DNA from 2 places in the Martinezella sp. CNPSo 3890 genome. Region 1 is predicted to be linked to the other one. Evidence: riboswitches for the same ligand, from Rfam matches in the RefSeq annotation. Region 1 holds a riboswitch; the other holds the start of a gene.
The links. Region 1 has a riboswitch for S-adenosylmethionine ahead of AC13RC_RS00180 (O-succinylhomoserine sulfhydrylase). Riboswitches for the same ligand answer to the same signal wherever they lie in the genome.

Region 1 (9,582 bases):
GATTCAGGTCAGCGAGCGTGGTTTCAGCCTGCCCCACCGAGACCACAGCGACACGACGGCTCAAAGCAAGCCGGCTGTGACTGGGCCGGGCGAGACTGCCAAGGCCGGCACCACACCACCAAAGGCTATCGAGGCACCTAAGCAAGCCGAGACCACGAAGCAGAACGGCGCAAATTCAGGTCAGGCGCAATCGGAAGGCCAACCGGTAGCGCAAGCCGCCGGCTCGGCCACGCAAGCAGCGAAGGATAAGGCAACGATCCTCGCCACAGCGTCCCCATCGACAAGCAGTTCCGACGGCAGTCCCGAGCTGTCCGCCGCTGCCATGGCGGCGGCTGCGGCGGCGAGCGATGGCGACGAGACTAAGGCCGCGGAAAACAAGACGGCGGCAGCGCCGCCGGTGACGCAACAGGACGACAAGGTTCCGAGCGACGCTGCCCGTTCGAACGACGTATCGACGAAGCCAGAGGAAATCCAAAAGCTGCCGCCTGCGACAGATATGGCGAGCGGCAAGGACGCCGCCACGTCCCAGGCCCAGCAGTCAAGCGAAAACACGCCGGGCAAGGCGGTAGCCGCTTCATCGGAGACTGGGTCTGACGACCAGGCCAAGACCGATCCCATCCCGGACAACCGGATACCGGCCGACCAGATCGACAGGGAGACGGCGGCGGCCGAACATCGAACCCTGCCGCCGGAATTGCCGCGGCAGCAGCCAGCGTCTCAGTCCGAACAGGCAGCACTTGATCCCGCATCCAAGCCGCAGGAGCAGACGACAACGATCGAACTCGTCCGCCCCTTCTCGGATCAGGCCGGCATATTGACCATCACCGGTAGGAGCGTACAGCTCACCGGGATCATTCCGACCGATGTCGATCGAATGTGCACCGGCCCGAGCGGGAAGGACTGGCCCTGCGGCCAAGCCGCGCGCACGGCATTCCGCATGTATCTGCGTGGCCGTTCGATCGATTGCGATGTGCCCGATGCCAACTGGAAAGGCACTGTCAAGGCCGCCTGCCGCTACGTCCGCGTCGATCTCAGCGCCTGGCTGGTGCGCTTCGGCTGGGCCGATCCGGAGCCAGGTTCGCCGCTTGCATCGCTCGTCGACGAGGCCAAGCAGAAGAAGCGCGGCATGTATGGCGACGATCCGCGCAAGAATGGAAAATCGACGCTCGGGCCGGCCTTGCCCAAGGAAGACCCGCTCAATCCGATCTGACGTCTTGCTTCCGCCACCACAGCGCCGCGCCTCATATATCGCGCGCAAAGGCCGCTACGGCACTTCCAATCCGCCGCATAATTCCTTAAATCGATTCCGATTCAAGGAATTATGCAGTAACTTTTGCCATGGGACGCGCGACTTTTCAGCTTGCCAAATTCAAAGGACTTCGCCTGTCATGAACAAGCCGCTTTCTGCTCACGAGGCCCTGATCTACGTCATGGTATTGGCCTCGGCCGTTGACCGCACGATGAACGACCGGGAGCTCAGCCGCATCGGGGAGCTCATTCACGCCCTGCCGGTCTTCAAGGGGTTCGACGACGAGAAGCTGATTTCCGTCTCTCGCGATTGCGCCAAGCTTCTTTCGAACAATGAGGGATTGGACATCGTGCTCGAAACCGTGCGCGATACGCTTCCCGCCCGTCTCTACGACACGGCCTACGCCCTTGCCGTCGAAGTCGCTTCGGCCGACCTATCGGTCAAGGCCGAGGAATTGCGCCTGCTCAGCCTACTCCGCGACCGTCTTGGGCTCGACAAGCTGACCTGTGCGGCCATCGAACGCAGCGCAATCGCCCGCTATCGCAAGGCCTAGAGGCTTTTTCCGAATTGCGCTAATCAGTAAAGCCCGTAAGGGAAATAGCGCAGATAGATTTCCTGCAGCCTGCCATCGCGAGACAGGGTGGCAAGCGCGTGGTTGATCGCGGCCGTCAGATCGGCGTCCTGCTGGCGCAGCATGATGGTCATGCCTTCGCCGAGAAATTGCTGTGACAGGTAGGGACCGTCAAAAAGAGCGCAGCATTTTTCCGCCGCCGGCGACGAGACCCAGAAGGAAAGCTGCAGGCCATCGGCAAATGCGGCATCGACCTTGCCGTCCTTGACGGCGGCCAGAAGCCCATCCTTGTCATCGAACGGCACCGACTTGATCGCCGGGAAGAAGGCCGCCAGCATCGCCTCGTGCACCGTGCCCTTGACGACGCCAACAGGATGTCCCGAGAGCGAGGCGGCCGTCGTGCCGCCGATCGATGCCTTGAGGTTGCGCACGAAGCGGGCCGGCAACATCAGGAACGGCCGTGAAAAGGCGAAGGTCTTGCGCAGTTCGGGTGTGACCGCAACGCCGGCGATGACGGCATCGCCTTGCGAAGCGGCAAGTGCGCCCTGCAATTCGCCAAAGGGCAAGGCCTGGATCTGGCATTTGTCCGCTATTGCCAGCTCGTCGCAGATCTTGCGCGCCAGCTCGACATGGAAGCCGGTGAGCTTGCCGCTCTGATCGAGAAAATTGAAGGGCGGAAAGTCGATCGACGTCAGGAAGCGCAGTCTGACCAGCGAGGACAGATCCGGCTTCGGAAGGCGCTCACGCGCATCGAACAGGATCGGCAGGCTCTGCGGCTTCGTCTCCTGGGCGGCAAGCGGCAGGGTGCAGGACATGGCGATCAAGGCCGTAAGCGCGAGATGCCGGGCGGCCGACATGATCGAGGAAAGGCAAACACGCATGGTCTGGATCGGGCCTCCGGTCGTGGATGCACATCTCTGGTTTCACGAATCCGATGTAACAGAGTCATGCCGCAGGGGGAATATCGCGGTCTACTGATGGCCGAAGCTCCGGGATGAGCGACGTTCGAGCTTTTTTACTTTTTCTGCAGGACCAGCCGTTCAATCTTTCCCGATCGGGTGCGGTCCGCCTCTCCGCGCCGCTTCAGCAGCCTTGCCGGGGTACCGACATAGATGCCGTAAGGCTCGGTCCTGCCCTTGACGACGGCGTTGGCGCCGATAACGCATCCTTTGGAAATATGGGAGCCACCGAGGATCTTGGCGCCCGCTCCGATCCAGACATCGTCTTCGATGACGATCGGCTTCTTCGTCACGCCCTGAAGACGAATTGGGCGGGAAATATCATCGAAATTGTGATCGAAGGAAACGATCATCGCATGCGCAGCGATGCGTACATCATTGCCTATGACGATCCCGCCGCGGCCCAGCAGAATGCTGTAATCGTTGAAGGAGACGTGATTACCGATCTCGATGCTGCCTTCCTGTGCATCGATGACGACTCCCTTGCGGAAATGCACTCTTTCCCCGATGCGAACGTCGCCGCGCCGCCAGATGATCCTGGTGCCGAGAGGTACTTTCGTGCTGCGGGCAATCTTCAGCGCACCGCTTCGAAAGAGCGCCCTCAGCCTGTAAACCCAAGCTATTCCACGCATTCCGACGCTCCTGACAAGGGGCGCCTGTTTTTGCATGCTTGTCTGGCGGCCACCTGAATGCGTCACAGATGGCGATGCGGCAGCGCAGCCACAAGTGCTGTCCTTGCATTGCTCAGGTGCGCGCAGCAAGACCCGTGATCAATGCAATCACGCCAAAGCCCGCCGCCCCTGCGCATACGGCAGCCCAGCCGCCGAAATCCCATGCCGTGCCGGCGAGCGCCGATCCGAGAGCCCCGCCGAGGAAGAAGATGCCGACGAACAGACCATTGATCCGCCCGCGCGCCTCCGGCTTCAGGAGATTGACGGCACGGCGACCTAAGGTCTGATCGCCGGTGACGCCGACATCGAGCAAGACGGCGCTCATGCCCAGAAGGATCAACAGGGCCACGGAGCTGCCCGAGCGTATTCCACCCACCCAGGCGGCCAGCGCCATCGCGGCAAGCACGATCACATGCGAGGCCAATGTCGCCGTCCGCGTCCATCCCCTGTCGCCCATACGGCCGAAGACGGAGGTCGCCGCGGCACCACCGGCACCCACAAGGGCAAACAGCGCGATGCCGGATTGGCCGAGCGAGAACGGCGGCTGCGCCAGACGCAGTGCGACGGAAGTCCAGAACAGGCTGAAGCTCGCCATCATCAAGGCTGCCGTGAAGGCGCGCAGCCGCAGCACCGGTTCCTCCTGCAAAAGCTTGAAGAGCGAACCGATCAAGGCCCCGTAGCTCGCGCTGATCAGAGGGCGCCGCTCGGGCAGGCGTAGGGCGAGCACAGCGGCGAGGAGCGCAAGCGTTGCGGCGCTCAACGCATAGAAACTTCTCCAGCCCCAGAAATCGGCAATCAGGCTCGCCAGCGGTCGCGAGACAAGAATGCCGACCATGACGCCACTCATGACATTGCCGATCACCCGGCCGCGATGCTCAGGCGGCGCCATCGCTGCCGCGATCGGCACGAGGATCTGGATGGCGGAACAGGCCGCTCCCAGAAGGAAGAGGAAGATCAACAGGCTCCAGCCGGTCGGCGCAAAGGCGGCGGCAACGGCCATGACCAGAGCCGAAAGGAGCATGCGCAGCACCAGCTGCCGGTTCTCCATAAGATCCGCCAGCGGCACCAGAAAGAACAGGCCGGCGGCGTAGCCAAGCAGCGAGGCCATGGCCACCAGGCCGGCACCGCTTTCGGAAAAGCCGAGCGACGGACCGATGATGCCGACCAGTGTCTGAGGCGCGAAAAGATTGATGATGATGACGCCGGTCGCGATGGCGAACAACAATGTCGAGGGAGCGGCCGTTGCTGCGGAAACCTCTTCCTCCGGCTCGCTCGTGATGCATTCCGGGACTTGCGACATGATCTCTCCAATAATTTCTGATAATAAAGATAGCAATCATTATCGCTTTATTGCATAATGCGGCAATTAAAATGAACTAATAATGATTATGCGAGCCAAGCATGAACATTCATGACCTGGAAGCCTTCGTCGCAGTGGTGGAAACAGGTTCGATCGTTGCCGCCTCCGCGCGCATCAATCTGACCCAGCCAGGCATCACCCGCCGCATACAGAACCTGGAAGACAGCCTCGGCATTGCGCTGCTCGACCGGCAGTCGAAGCCCTTGCGGCCAACGGCGGCAGGACGCGAGGCCTATGAGCATGGGCGCCGCGTGCTTCGCTCGCTCGACGATCTGAAGGCAGGCGTTTCGCCCGGCGGCACAATCGGCGGCGAATTCCGTCTCGGGATCATGCCTTATCTCTCCGAAGCGGCCTTATCGGCCCCGCTCGACGAGTTACGCGGCCAGTTTCCGCAATTGACGCTGCGCGTCGTCACCGGCTGGTCGCCGCAACTGATCGAACAGGTCGCTCACAGTCAGCTCGATGCGGCAACCGTCTGCCTGGCGGAAGGGCTGCAGCCGCCGGATAATGTCGTCGGCGAGATGCTCGGAGTCCATGCCGTCATTCTCGTCGCGGCACCCTCGCTGGGCGTCCCCAAGGAACCGAGATTGGAAGATCTCTCCCGCTTCCCCTGGATCATGAACCAGAGCGGCTGCGGCTTTCGCGCCTTCATTCAGCATCGCTTCGAAGCCGAACGCCTGCCCTTCGACGTCGGCGTCGAGGCCATGAGCGCCGATCTCAGAATGTCGCTGGTCGCGCGCGGTCTCGGCATCGGTGTCTTGACGCCGGCCGCACTAGCGGACAGCCGCTGGCGCGATTTGGTCGAAATCGTCGAAGCCCCGGATTTCAGCCCGAAGGTCGTCAACTGGCTGGTGCATCGCCCGCCGGCGGGGCGGCTTGCCCGTCCGATCGCAATTTTTGGGGAAGCGCTGAAGGAAACGCTGAAAACGAAGAGACCGCTTCTGGCGTGAAAAGTATGGAGCGGGTGAAGGGAATCGAACCCTCGTATTCAGCTTGGGAAGCTGCTGCTCTACCATTGAGCTACACCCGCCTGACACCTTGAGATGTCCAACAGTTGGCGGCCTCTGTCAAGGCCACCAAATAGTCGATCACAGCCGGAAGTGCTTGGAGAGCTTCAGGCCCTGTGCCTGGTAGTTCGAGCCGAGACCGGAGCCGTAGAGGCTGCTTGGCTGTTCCAGCATGTGTTCGTAGATCAGCCGCCCAACGATCTGGCCGTCTTCCAGTATGAAGGGCACTTCGTGGCTGCGCACTTCCAGCACAGCGCGACTGCCGCGGCCGCCGGCCGGTGCGTGGCCGAAGCCGGGATCGAAGAAGCCGGCATAGTGGACGCGAAATTCGCCGACCAGCGGATCGAAGGGCGTCATTTCGGCGGCGAAATGCGGCGGCACATGCACAGCCTCGCGCGAGACGAGGATGTAGAACTCATCGGGATCGAGGATCAGCTCGGTCCGGCCGCGGCTGTAGAGCGGCTCCCAGAAGTCAAAGATATCGTGCTGGGCCTTTTTGTCGACATCCACAACCGCCGTATGGTGCTTGCCGCGATAGCCGATAAGCCCTTCCTTGTCGCCGGCAAGATCGATCGAGAGAGCGATGCCGCCGCCGGTGATATTCGGCTTCTTGCTGGCGACCAGCGTCTCGCTCTCGTGTAGCGCCAGCAGTTCCGGCTCGGTGAGCAGGGCTTGGCCGACGCGGAAGCGGATCTGCGACAGGCGCGAACCGCGGCGCACGACGATCGGGAAGGTGCGCGGGCTGATTTCGAGATAGAGCGGGCCGGAATAGCCGGCCGGGATCTTGTCGAACTCCTGCGCCCGGTCGGTGATGACGCGGGTGAAGATGTCGAGACGGCCGGTCGAGCTCTTCGGATTGGCGGAGGCCGACATATCCTCGGGTAGATCCAGCCGCTCCATCAGCGGCACAATATAGACGCAGCCCGTTTCCAGCACAGCGCCTTCGGAGAGATCGACCACATGCAGTTTCAGCCGGTCGAGCTTATCGGCGACGAGGTGCGATGGACCGGGCATGAAGCTGGCGCGGACGCGGAAGGCATGCGAGCCGAGCCGCAGGTCAAGGCTTGCCGGCTGGATCTGATCGACATCCAGTTCTCTCTCGCTCGTCAGCCGCCCCGTTTCAAACAGCGCTGCGATGGCGCGATCGGCCAAAATTCCAGTATTGCGAGCCATCATGCTTCTCTCATAATTTGTCGCAGACAAAACCAAACTCGGGGAATTGACGCAAGCCGTCAACGGCAGTATTGCAACTTATCCCGTGGTGATTTGGCCGGTCGGCTTGCAGCCACGTTAAACAAATGGCTAAAAAGACCGGGGTTGAACCGGTCTGCTTTTGCGACCGGTTTTTTTGTTTTGAAAGTGGTGATGGCATGAGCAAGACTTGGCGCCCCGCAACCCAGCTCGTACACAACGGAACGCTCCGTTCGCAATTCGGCGAGACCTCCGAAGCAATCTATCTGACCCAGGGCTTCGTCTACGACACGTCGGAAGCGGCGGAAGCCCGTTTCAAGGGCGAGACGGACGGTTTCATCTACGCCCGCTACGGCAGCCCCACCAACGACATGTTCGAAAAGCGCATGTGCGCGCTGGAAGGCGCTGAAGACGCCCGCGCCACCGCGTCCGGCATGGCCGCGGTCTCCGCAGCCATCCTTTGCCAGCTGAAGGCCGGCGATCATATCGTCGCTGCCCGCGCCCTCTTTGGCTCCTGCCGCTGGGTGGTCGAGACGCTGGCGCCGAAATACGGCATCGAATGCACGCTGGTCGACGGCCGCTTTACCGAGAACTGGGAAAAGGCCATCCGCCCGAACACCAAGGTGTTCTTCCTCGAAAGCCCGACCAACCCGACGCTGGAAGTGGTCGATATTGCCGCCGTTGCCAAGCTCGCCAACCAGATCGGCGCGAAGGTCGTGGTCGACAACGTCTTCGCGACGCCGCTCTTCCAAAAGCCGCTAGAACTTGGCGCCCATATCGTCGTCTACTCCGCCACCAAGCATATCGACGGCCAAGGCCGTTCTCTCGGCGGCGTCATCCTCTCCGACAAGCAGTGGATCGACGAGAACCTGCAGGACTATTTCCGCCACACCGGCCCGGCCATGTCTCCCTTTACCGCCTGGACGCTGCTGAAAGGCATTGAGACGCTGCCGCTGCGCGTTGCGCAGCAGACGGCGAACGCCTCCAAGGTTGCCGATTTCCTCGCCGAGCAGACCAACAAGGTCGCCCGCGTGATCTATCCAGGCCGCAAGGACCATCCGCAGGCCGATATCATCGCCAAGCAGATGAGCGGCGGCTCTACGCTGGTCGCCTTCGAGCTCAAGGGCGGCAAGGAAGCGGCCTTCAAGCTGCAGAATGCGCTGGAGATCGTCAAGATTTCCAACAATCTCGGCGACTCGAAGAGCCTGATCACCCATCCTGCCACCACGACGCACAAGAACCTCACCGACGAGGCCCGCGCCGAGCTCGGCATTTCGCCGGGCACCGTGCGCTTCTCCGCCGGCATCGAAGACAGCGTGGATCTGGTCGAGGACTTCGCCCGCGCGCTCGAGCAGGTTTCCGCCTGATATCAATCGAGCCGCCCGGATTTTTCCGGGCGGCTCGACCTGCCCTCATCGGGCAATCTCGCGAGAGATAGGGTAGCTCGTCAGCTAGCGGCCTTGAATTCAACCAGACCGTTGTTCAGAAAGACCGTCTTGTCGAACAATTTGAGATCCAGCGGATTCGGCAGGCGAACATCCGAGAGATCGGGCACTGGTTTCAGCGCCGGATCATAGGAACGGTCGATCTGCGAGACAAAGACGACGATCACGCCTCTGGCGCGCGCAAACGCCTTCAGCGCCCGGACCTGGATCATCAGCTCCGGTTTTTCCCGTTTCTGATCGAGCAGCTGCAGAAAATCGACGACCGCCAACGTGCCGCGTGACGCCTGGGCCAGCTTTTCGACGATATAGTCAGCGCTGATGGCATCCGAATTGTCGAATCCGAACAAATCGGCAAATTCCGCGTGATCGGCGCCGATCACCGGAAAACGGTCCAGAACCACTTTCTCGGTGTCTTCCAGCGTGAAGAAGACACTGCGGTTACCAGCCTTCATGGCTTCGACGGCGAGCCGCAAGCTCATCAGGGTCTTGCCGTGGCCGGGCCGCGCGCCGATCAGCACCAGATCGCCCGGGCTTAAACGCGAATACAGTTCGCTGACAGATACGGCCGTGTTCGTTTTACTTGCAAGCAAGCTCCAGCCTCCAAAGCCTTCGCCAGCCGCGACGCGATCCAGCGCAGCGTGCAAGGGGATTTTCTGCTGGCGAGACAGGAGTTTCGCCTTACGCTTCAAATGATAAACAGGGGCAGAAAGCCTCATCTAAACCTCCTATTGCGAGCAATGACCGCAACCCCTCCTTATGCCAGGCGCTCAAACAGTCGGTTTTGATATCGACGGCCCCGCATGAAATATACTTTCCCGAATGGAGGGGGGAGGCACGGGCCATGCCAGAATCAGATGATAGCCGAAATCCTCCTGAGAGGGAATCGGGCGCAAGTTCCCTCAGCGGAACATAAAGAAGGACAGTGGGTTATATGGCCGAGAGGTTTTAATAACTGGCGATCAGATGTGACGCCCACTCCCTGAAGTGCACCAGCAATTGCAGCAAGCGTATCCCCACTCCATAAGCTCCATCGGCGGCATTATGGTAGACAAGACTAAATGACGAGCGAAACGAGATACTTTGAGAGTAAAGGACTAACCTTCTTCATTCGTCGTAATAGCTGAATTTC
Region 2 (9,582 bases), on a different contig from region 1:
ATGAGCCTCGTTGCCGGGCGACACCTGCAGCGTCGCCGTATCCACCTCGATGAAGTCGTTGCGCGTGAAGAAAGTCCGCAGCGCCGCCTGGATGGCATTGCGGCCGATCAGGAACGGCCGCCGGTCCGCATGGACATTGCGGGTCCACCAGGGGGACGCTTTGCTCGTCTTTGGCTTCATTCCTAGCTTTCTTCAGGGCACCGGCCGCCTTGGGGGTGGCTATTTCCGTTGATTTAGGGTAGTTGCGCCCCCAAGCAAACAAAAGCTGCGTCTCGGAGAGCATTTCGACAGTCACTCTACGACGCAAAAGGCAGCGTTACAAGGAAGTCTTATGGTCAAGGTCATCGCCTCTTCGGTCCGCAAGGGCAACGTTCTCGACGTCGACGGCAAGCTCTACGTCGTTCTCACCGCACAGAACTTTCATCCGGGCAAGGGTACGCCGGTCACGCAGGTCGACATGCGCCGCATCGTCGACGGCGTGAAGGTGTCCGAGCGTTGGCGCACCACCGAGCAGGTCGAGCGCGCCTTCGTCGAAGACGTGAACTTCCAGTACCTCTATGAAGACGGCGAAGGCTTCCACTTCATGAACCCGGCCACCTACGACCAGGTCGTCGTCGATGCCGAAACCATGGGCGACCAGAAGGCCTACCTCCAGGAAGGCATGACCTGCATTCTGTCGATCCATGAGGGCGTTCCGCTGGCGCTCGAACTGCCGCGCCACGTCACGCTCGAGATCACCGAGACCGAGCCGGTCGTCAAGGGCCAGACGGCATCTTCGTCCTACAAGCCCGCCATGCTCTCGAACGGCGTGCGCACCATGGTTCCGCCGCACATCAACGCCGGCACCCGCGTCGTCATCGCAACGGAAGACAATTCCTACGTCGAGCGCGCCAAGGACTGAGCCTCGGCCACCTGCTTGCATGAAGAACGCCTCGTCCTGGTGACGGGGCGTTTTGCGTTTTGGGAAAATTGAAGCCGGAGGGGCAGCGACTGCGCGAAGACTTACCGTGCCGCCCTGGTTGCGGTGGGCCTGGTTACGGCGCACTGGCCTTTTTCTCATCCACCTGCGCCGCACCGGCAGTTTCGGAAGGCGTTTGCATATCGGTGCTGTGCTCATGCGGAGCCAGGGACTGCAGATGCAGGACGCGCGGCGACATGGCGTGCATGAAGGCGTCGGAGCGGCCGATATAGATAAGGGTTGCATCTTCCAGCTCGGCCAGCAGAGCAAAGGCCTTCGCCTGAACCTCGGCCTCCAGCCCTTCCAGGGCATCGTCGAAGACGACCCATTTCGGCTTTGCAAGCAGCAAATGCGCAAAACCGACGGCTTTCTGCTCTTCAGTATCGAGCAATCGATCCCAGCGAGCCTGCGTATCGAGACGGCTCTTCAGACGGCCAAGCCCTACCTTGTCGATGACGGCATCGACGGCGGCATCGTCATAGGCGTCCCGATCGTCCGGAAAACAGATTGCCTCCCTGAGGGTGCCGGTCGGCACATAGGGCGTGTGCGGCACGAACAGCATGTCGTCCATCGGCGGCAGGCTGACCGTGCCGGAACCGCTATACCATTGATGCGCCAGCACCTCGAACAGCAGCCTGCGGTTCACGCCGTGATCGCCGTTGATCATCACATGCTCGCCGGCATTGATCGTGACCGTACCCTCCGCGATCCGGAAGCCGTTTTCCGTCGCCTCGTCGCTGGTCTTCGTCGAAATCTCCAGATCGGTCCAGACCATCGTGCCCGGCGCCGCCTTTTCGAAGACGAGGGTGTGCGGCATCGGCATTTTATCGTCCATTTCCGTCAGTGCCTTGCGGAAATCAGTGACGCGCATCAGCGTCGCACGCCATTCGGCAATCGGGCCGAAATTGGCGACATACCAGCGCAGCGCCGAATTGACCTGATTGAAGGCGCCGACGGCCACCATCAGCTGACCGAAGGTCAGACCGCCGGAGAAATAGGCGGGCGCGGCAACGAGGATGGGAATGATCAGTACCAGCCAGCCATAGCCGGCCGAAACCCAGGTGAGATTGGTATTGGCGATGGCAAGCTGACGGATGACGGCAAGCACGGCCGATATATCGAGATTGATCCGCCGGCGCTCGTTCTCCTCGCCTCCGGCGATGGTGATTGCCGGCATATGCTCATTGGCATGCATGAGCGCGAAGCGCAGCTCGGCTTCCTTCGAATAGCGGTCTGCATTCAATCTCACCAGACGCCGGCCAACAAATTGGCTGAGGAAAGAGGCGGATCCGGCATAGAGGATTGCCGCCCAGACCATGTAGCCGGGAATGGAGAAGCTCATGCCCCGGAGGTGAAAGACCATGCCGCTGGAGAGCTCCCAGAGCACGCCGATGAAGCTCAAAAGCAGGATCGTCGCCTGTACCAGTCCGATGGCAAGCCCCGTCGAGCTTTCGGCAAGATTGCGGGCGTCCTCATGCAGTCGCTGGTCGGGATTGACGCCGATCAGGCCGGAGGAGGCAAGACGAAGCGCACGCTTGGCCTGCAGCCATTGATCGACTAGATCGCGCGCCAGCCCCTCGCGCATGTAGAGCGCGGTCATCTGGTTGAGCCAGGCCTGAACGACATTGAGGACCAGCAGCGAGCCGGCGATGATGCCGAAGACACCGAGCTGATGGAAGAAAGCGGAAATATCGCGCCTTGCCAGCGAATCGTAGAAGGGCGCATTCCAGTTGTTGAGCAGCACCTGGACATAGGCCGTGACCAGAATGATCACGAAAAGCGCGATAGTCAGGGAAATGATCTTGATGCGGACCGGCGAATTCCAGAAAGCGGAGAACATCATCCTCAGCCGAAAGAAAAGGCTCAAATCGTATCCGACCTGTTCATTTCCCTCGATATTCGGCTTGGCTTGCTTTTCAACTGCCATCAGCACTTCCCTGCGACGCGTCCCGTCAGTTAATCATGACCCGCCCTCATGTCCACCCTTGCAATAGATCGGTGGGATCACATTCCTATATACACGGTTTCGCGTCTTGAACCGAATAAGGTCAGCAATTAGCTTGCGCTCGAAAGATTGAGAAAGCCTTCCGATGCAATTCCAGGGAACCGCCGACTATATCGCCGACAAGGATCTGATGGTCGCCGTCAATGCCGCCATAAGGTTGGAGCGACCACTTCTCGTAAAGGGCGAACCCGGTACGGGTAAGACCGAACTTGCACGCCAGGTGGCGGCCGCGCTCGGTCTCGACCTGATCGAGTGGAATGTCAAATCGACGACGAAGGCCCAGCAGGGTCTCTACGAATATGATGCAGTTTCACGTCTGCGCGACAGCCAGCTCGGCGACGTCAGAGTTCATGATGTCAGGAACTATATCCGTCAGGGCAAGCTCTGGCAGGCCTTCACCTCGCTGAAGAAGTGCGTGCTGCTGATCGACGAGATCGACAAGGCCGATATCGAATTCCCGAACGATCTCCTGCAGGAACTCGACCGCATGGAATTCCATGTCTACGAGACCGGGGAGACGATCCGGGCCGCGATCCGCCCGATCGTCATCATCACCTCGAACAACGAGAAGGAACTGCCGGACGCCTTCCTGCGCCGCTGTTTCTTCCACTATATCCGCTTTCCCGACATGGAGACGCTGAAGCGCATCGTCGAGGTGCATTATCCCGGCATCAAGCAGGCGCTCGTTCATGCGGCACTGACGCAATTCTTCGAAATCCGCGACGTGCCGGGCCTGAAAAAGAAGCCTTCTACCTCCGAAGCGCTCGACTGGATCCGCCTGCTGGTTGCCGACGATATCGATCCGGAAACGTTGCGCGCCGATGCGAAGAACGCGTTGCCGAAGCTGCATGGCGCACTGCTGAAGAACGAGCAGGATGTCCATCTCTTCGAACGGCTAGCCTTCATGGCGCGAGGGCAAGGAAAGTGATGCTGCCGGATGCCGTGAAAGTCCTAATCTATGCGGTTCGAGATGGGCATCTGCTTGTCTTCGATGAGCCAGATTTTCCCGCTGTCCAGCTCCAGGTTCCTGGCGGCACGGTCGAGGATGATGAAGATCTTGAGCTCGCAGCCGCACGCGAGTTCGAGGAGGAAACGGGCCTCACTTCGGGCCTTCTGCGCAAGTTGGGCGTGCATGACTATCGCTTTGAACGCGAAGGGCGCACCTATCATCATCAGCGACACTACTTCTGTTGCAATCTGCCGGAGACAGTACCCGACACGTGGCACCATTTCGAGATGAAACCGTTTGGCGGCGGCGGGCCGATCTGCTTCCGTTTTTTCTGGATACCGCTAGCTGAAGCACACAAACGCCTTGGCTACAATATGGACGCACTTCTCAACCGTCTGTAGGCGAGAACGGACATCAGAACACGGCCGCCAACCATCGCGACCTTGCCCCATTGACCCGCGGAGATGTCGGGTTTATGAAATTTCTCTCGTGGTGATTTGGCCGGCCGGCTTGCAGCCACGTTAAATAAGTCGCTAAAGGGCCGCGTGCGGACCGGTAGCGATTCTTATCGCGGCCGGTTTTTTTGTATTTGGCGAGTGAAACAATGCCCATCAAGATTCCCGATACGCTCCCCGCGTTTGAAACCCTTCAGAACGAGGGTGTGCGGGTGATGACCGAAACGGTGGCGTTCCGTCAGGATATCCGCCCCCTTCAGATCGGGCTTCTCAACCTCATGCCGAACAAGATCAAGACCGAGATCCAGATGGCGCGCCTGGTCGGCGCATCGCCACTGCAGGTGGAGTTTTCGCTGGTGCGCGTTGGCGGCCACAAGGCCAAGAACACCTCGCAGGAGCATCTGCTTGCTTTCTACGAAACGTGGGAAGAAGTGAAGCACCGCAAGTTCGACGGCTTCATCATCACCGGCGCGCCGATCGAACTGCTGGAATATGAAGACGTCACCTATTGGAAGGAAATGCAGGAGATCTTGGATTGGACAACCACCAATGTCCATTCGACGATGAACGTCTGCTGGGGCGCCATGGCGGCGATCTACCATTTCCACAAGGTGCCGAAATATACGCTGACGGAGAAAGCCTTCGGCGTCTATCGCCACCAGAACCTGAAGCCCTCCTCGGTCTATCTCAACGGCTTCTCCGACGATTTCGCCATTCCGGTGTCCCGCTGGACCGAAGTGCGCCGCGCAGACATCGAAAAAGTGCCCGGCCTGGAAATCTTGATGGACTCGAGCGAGATGGGCGTCTGTCTCGTGCACGAACAGGCCTGCAACCGGCTCTACATGTTCAATCACGTGGAGTATGATTCTACCTCGCTGGCAGATGAGTATTTCCGGGATGTGAATGCGGGCGTGCCGATCAAGATGCCGCACAACTACTTCCCGCATAACGATCCGGAAATTCCTCCGCAGAACCGGTGGCGCAGCCATGCGCATCTGTTCTTCGGCAACTGGATCAATGAGATCTACCAGACCACGCCGTATGATCTGGAGGAGATTGGCCAGGAAAGGACGTGAGGCTTGTTCATTCCCTTCTTCCTGAAACTTAAGGAAGCGAAGGTTCCGGTGACGCTCCGGGAATTCCTCTCGCTGCTTGAGGGAATGGAAGAAGGGATTTCCGATTACGACGTGGAGGCTTTCTACTATCTGGCCCGCGCGACGCTGATTAAGGACGAGCGCTTTATCGATCGCTTCGACCAGGTCTTCGCCGATTACTTTCGCGGCGTCGAGGCGATCGGCGGCAATGCCGATGGAGAAGCAATGGAGCCGACCGCCATTCCCCAGGAATGGCTGCGCAAACTTGCCGAGCGGCATCTGACCGAAGACGAAAGACTAGAGATCGAGGCGCTCGGTGGCTTCGACAGGCTGATGGAGACGCTGCGCGAGCGCCTCGCCGAGCAGAAGGGCCGGCATCAGGGCGGCTCGAAATGGATCGGCACATCAGGCACTTCCCCCTTCGGCGCCTACGGCTACAATCCGGAAGGCGTGCGCATCGGCCAGGAAACCTCGCGCCATCGCCGCGCGGTAAAAGTCTGGGATCGGCGCGACTTCAGGAATCTCGACGACGGCGTCGAGCTCGGCACCCGCAACATCAAGGTGGCGCTAAAGCGCCTGCGCCGCTGGGTGCGCGAGGGCGCGGCCGAGGAACTTGATCTTTCCAGCACGATCCGCTCGACCGCGGAGCATGGCTATCTCGACGTTCAGACACGGCCGGAGCGTCGCAACGCGGTGAAGCTTCTGATGTTCTTCGATGTCGGCGGCTCGATGGACGACCATATCCGCGTCGTGGAGGAACTCTTCTCCGCCGCCCGCGCGGAGTTCCGCCACATGGAGTATTTCTACTTCCATAACTGCCTCTACGAAGGCGTGTGGAAGGACAATCGCCGCCGGCGCGTCGATATTACGGCAACGACCGACCTCATCCGCACCTTCGGTCCCGATTATCGCGTCGTCTTCGTCGGCGACGCCTCCATGAGCCCCTACGAGATCACTCAGCCGGGCGGCTCGGTGGAGCACTGGAACAAGGAGGCCGGCGAGGCCTGGCTTGGCCGCGTGACAGGCCATTTCCGCAAATGCATCTGGATCAACCCCGTGCCGGAAAGCTATTGGGGCCATACGACCTCGATCTCAATCATCCGCCGTCTGATGAGCGACCGCATGTATCCCTGACGCTTGGTGGGTTGGAGAAGGCGACAAGGGAATTGTCGCGCTGAGCGGATCAGCATTTGCATGCCGTATCGCCACCAAATGGACACAACCATTTGTAGAAAGAGGAGTGCAGTGGATATCGCTACGACTTGCTGCGGAAAGCGATGGGGATGTGCGTGCGCTACGCTTTAAAAATACTTTTCTTCATCGCAACCATTTTGTTCGCCTCGCAGCAGGCAAGATCCGAGGAAGGGGGCTTCTCCGGACAATGGGAACAGATCGGCTCCAAGGCCAGCATTGGTGAAAAATGCCGAATGGGAATAATCAGCCAGGGCAGATTTATGAGAATCAGCACCAGCAATGGCTGGAGCGCTACTGCGGAGACAAGCAGCTACGGAAATTCCAACTACGCGGCAGGCATGGGACGTTGGAACTCGTACGTGGAAAAATACAGTCAAAAGGCGTTCTACATCCTTCTCGCCGTTCGCGGCGACAGGTTGATGGTGATCATGAAGACCGAAAAAGCGGATGGGTCGAACCAAATGATCAGAACGCTTTTCAGCAGACGGACAGCCAGCTCTCTTCACGATAAGCCGAACGGATCAGGACGAAATCGACCGCCTGTCTTATGCGCCTCACATTCACAGCATAGCCTGTCAGTCTAGCTATGGGCAAAGCCTAATCAGACCTTGATCCCTTTCCGCTTGCCCTTAAATTTCGCCTTCTGCCCGGTTGCGGAACCGCGCGAATGGAGGCAGGGTCTGGCCTCACATACTCAAAAGCAATGGATGAGCTGATATGACGGAAAGCACTTTGCAGCGGGAACATTTTGGGACGACGGCCGATGGGGATACCGTTTATCGCGTCAAGATCGTCGGTGGCGGCCTGACGGCTCATATCATGTCATGGGGCGCGGTCATCCAGGACCTTCGCCTTGATGGCCATGAGCCGGCGCTCCTGCTCGGTTTCGACAATTTTTCTGACTATCCGGCTCATTCCTCCTATTTCGGCGCCACGCCCGGCCGCTGCGCCAACCGCATCGGCGCCGGTCGCTTCACGCTTGATGGTAAGCAGTATCAGCTGGAGCTCAACGAAAAGGGCGTCACCCATCTGCATGGCGGCAAGAACAATATCGCCAAGCGCAACTGGACCATCGTCGAGCACGATACCGACCGCGTCGTCCTGAAGATCGTCGATCCCGATGGTCGTGCCGGCTATCCCGGCAATTGCACGATCCAGGCGACCTATTGGGTCCATGGCAACGGCGAATTGTCAGTCACCTACGAATCCACAACCGACCAGCCGACGCTCGCCAATGTCTGCCAGCACGCCTATTTCAATCTCGACGGCCGCGACGATGCCCTCGGCCACGACATCATGATCGCCGCCGATCACTACACACCGACGGACGACAAGCAGGTGCCGACCGGCGAGATCCGCTCCGTCGAAGGCACCGCCTTCGATTTCCGCGAGATGGCGCCGATGAAGCGCTTCGAAGGAAGCGAGCAGGCGCTTTACGACCATAATTTCTGCCTCTCGACCGAGCGTACCGCCAAGCGGTCCGTGGTCCTTGCCCGCAGCGTCAATTCCGGCGTCTCGCTCGAGGTGCGCACCACCGAGCCCGGCGTGCAGTTTTATACCGGTTTCAAGCTGGACGTGCCGGTTCCCGGCCATGACGGCCGCAAGATCGGCCCGTTTGCCGGTTTCTGCCTGGAAACGCAGGTCTGGCCCGACGCCATCAACCACCAAGGCTTCCCCAATGCCGTGCTCCGCCCGGGCGAGGTATTGCGGCAGGAAACGGATTACATCTTCACCAAGAACTGAGTTGGGCATGGCCCGCTCATTTGAAAGTCGGCCGGGCGTCCAAAGCGCCCGGCCGATTCTTTTTTGCGATGCGACCAGATTCGCCTTGTGGATTGGTTCTAAATAGGTTCTATATAAACACCATGGATAGAACCAGTTTGATCCTCGAATTGAACAATCGCGGTTTGAGCGACGAGACCGCGAGCGGACCGCTTTACAAGCGCCTGGCGCAGGCGCTGATCGGCCTCATCCAGGAAGGTTTGCTGAAGCCCGGCACGGCGTTGCCGGGCGAGCGAGACCTAGCCGGAGCGTTGGAAATCGGCCGCGTCACGGTGCGTACCGCCTATCGCGATCTCCTCGCCTCGGGCATCATCGAATCCCGCCACGGCAGCGGCACCTTCGTCTCGCAGCATGTCGAGCGCATCGAGCAACCGCTCTGGCGCCTCTCCTCCTTCTCCGCCGACATGCGCTCGCGCGGCCGCGAACCGGCGGCGCGCATCCTGTCACGCACCGTCAGCGCACCGGCGCCGGAGGAATCGTTCCTGCTCGGCCTCCGCCTTGATGAGCCCGTGTTGCGGCTCGACCGACTGCGCCTGGCGGATGGCCAGCCACTCGCTATCGAGCGCGCCGTCGTTCCCATCAAGTTTCTGGGCGAAGATGCCATATCCGAAGGATCGCTATATGACGCCCTTGCCGCCAAGGGTTTCAAGCCGGTGCGTGCCCAGCAAAGGCTGACTGCAGTGACGCTCGACCCGACCTCCGCCTCGATCCTGACCGTGAAGGCCGGCGCGCCGGCGCTTCTGATCGAACGCGTCTCCCGCCTGGCCGACCAGCGCGTCGTGGAATATACCCGCTCGCATTATCGCGGCGATGCCTATGATTTTGTTGCTGAATTGAGAATTGGAGATGACCTATGAGCGAGACCCAATCCCTGATGCTGACGGAAGCCGGCCAATCGCCCGAGGTGGTTGCGACGCTGCTTGAAAAGGAAAAGCCCGCTTTCGCCGAGATCGCAAAGCTCTTCTCGACCGGTCGTCCATCGCTGATCACGACGGCCGCGCGCGGCTCTTCCGACCATGCCGCCACTTTCTTCAAATATCTCTTCGAAATCTCCTGCGGCATCCCGGTCGCCTCCGTCGGTCCATCGATCGCCTCCGTCTATGGCGCACCGCTGCATCTGAAGGGGGGCATCCACTTCACCGTCT

Region 2: linked by a shared signal. The riboswitch ahead of metA (homoserine O-acetyltransferase MetA) and the one ahead of AC13RC_RS00180 (O-succinylhomoserine sulfhydrylase) in region 1 are both predicted to bind S-adenosylmethionine.

The regions. Positions count from the first base shown of each region.
Region 1 covers NZ_JBXSOR010000001.1:32,059-41,640, reverse strand. Annotated here, with positions in the region: gene AC13RC_RS00220 (thermonuclease family protein) at 1-1,210, shown strand, start outside; gene AC13RC_RS00215 (tellurite resistance TerB family protein) at 1,389-1,802, shown strand; gene AC13RC_RS00210 (transporter substrate-binding domain-containing protein) at 1,826-2,635, opposite strand; gene AC13RC_RS00205 (acyltransferase) at 2,836-3,411, opposite strand; gene AC13RC_RS00200 (MFS transporter) at 3,524-4,750, opposite strand; gene AC13RC_RS00195 (LysR family transcriptional regulator) at 4,852-5,760, shown strand; tRNA gene AC13RC_RS00190 (tRNA-Gly) at 5,767-5,840, opposite strand; gene AC13RC_RS00185 (2'-deoxycytidine 5'-triphosphate deaminase) at 5,899-6,993, opposite strand; SAM riboswitch at 7,066-7,144, shown strand; gene AC13RC_RS00180 (O-succinylhomoserine sulfhydrylase) at 7,188-8,375, shown strand; gene AC13RC_RS00175 (DNA helicase) at 8,456-9,169, opposite strand.
Region 2 covers NZ_JBXSOR010000015.1:85,881-95,462, forward strand. Annotated here, with positions in the region: gene epmA (EF-P lysine aminoacylase EpmA) at 1-180, opposite strand, end outside; gene efp (elongation factor P) at 332-901, shown strand; gene AC13RC_RS26700 (ABC transporter ATP-binding protein/permease) at 1,035-2,885, opposite strand; gene AC13RC_RS26705 (AAA family ATPase) at 3,049-3,891, shown strand; gene AC13RC_RS26710 (NUDIX hydrolase) at 3,891-4,313, shown strand; SAM riboswitch at 4,392-4,469, shown strand; gene metA (homoserine O-acetyltransferase MetA) at 4,517-5,443, shown strand; partial or broken gene AC13RC_RS26720 (vWA domain-containing protein) at 5,447-6,639, shown strand; gene AC13RC_RS26725 (hypothetical protein) at 6,745-7,239, shown strand; gene AC13RC_RS26730 (aldose epimerase family protein) at 7,373-8,398, shown strand; gene AC13RC_RS26735 (GntR family transcriptional regulator) at 8,521-9,294, shown strand; gene AC13RC_RS26740 (SIS domain-containing protein) at 9,291-9,582, shown strand, end outside.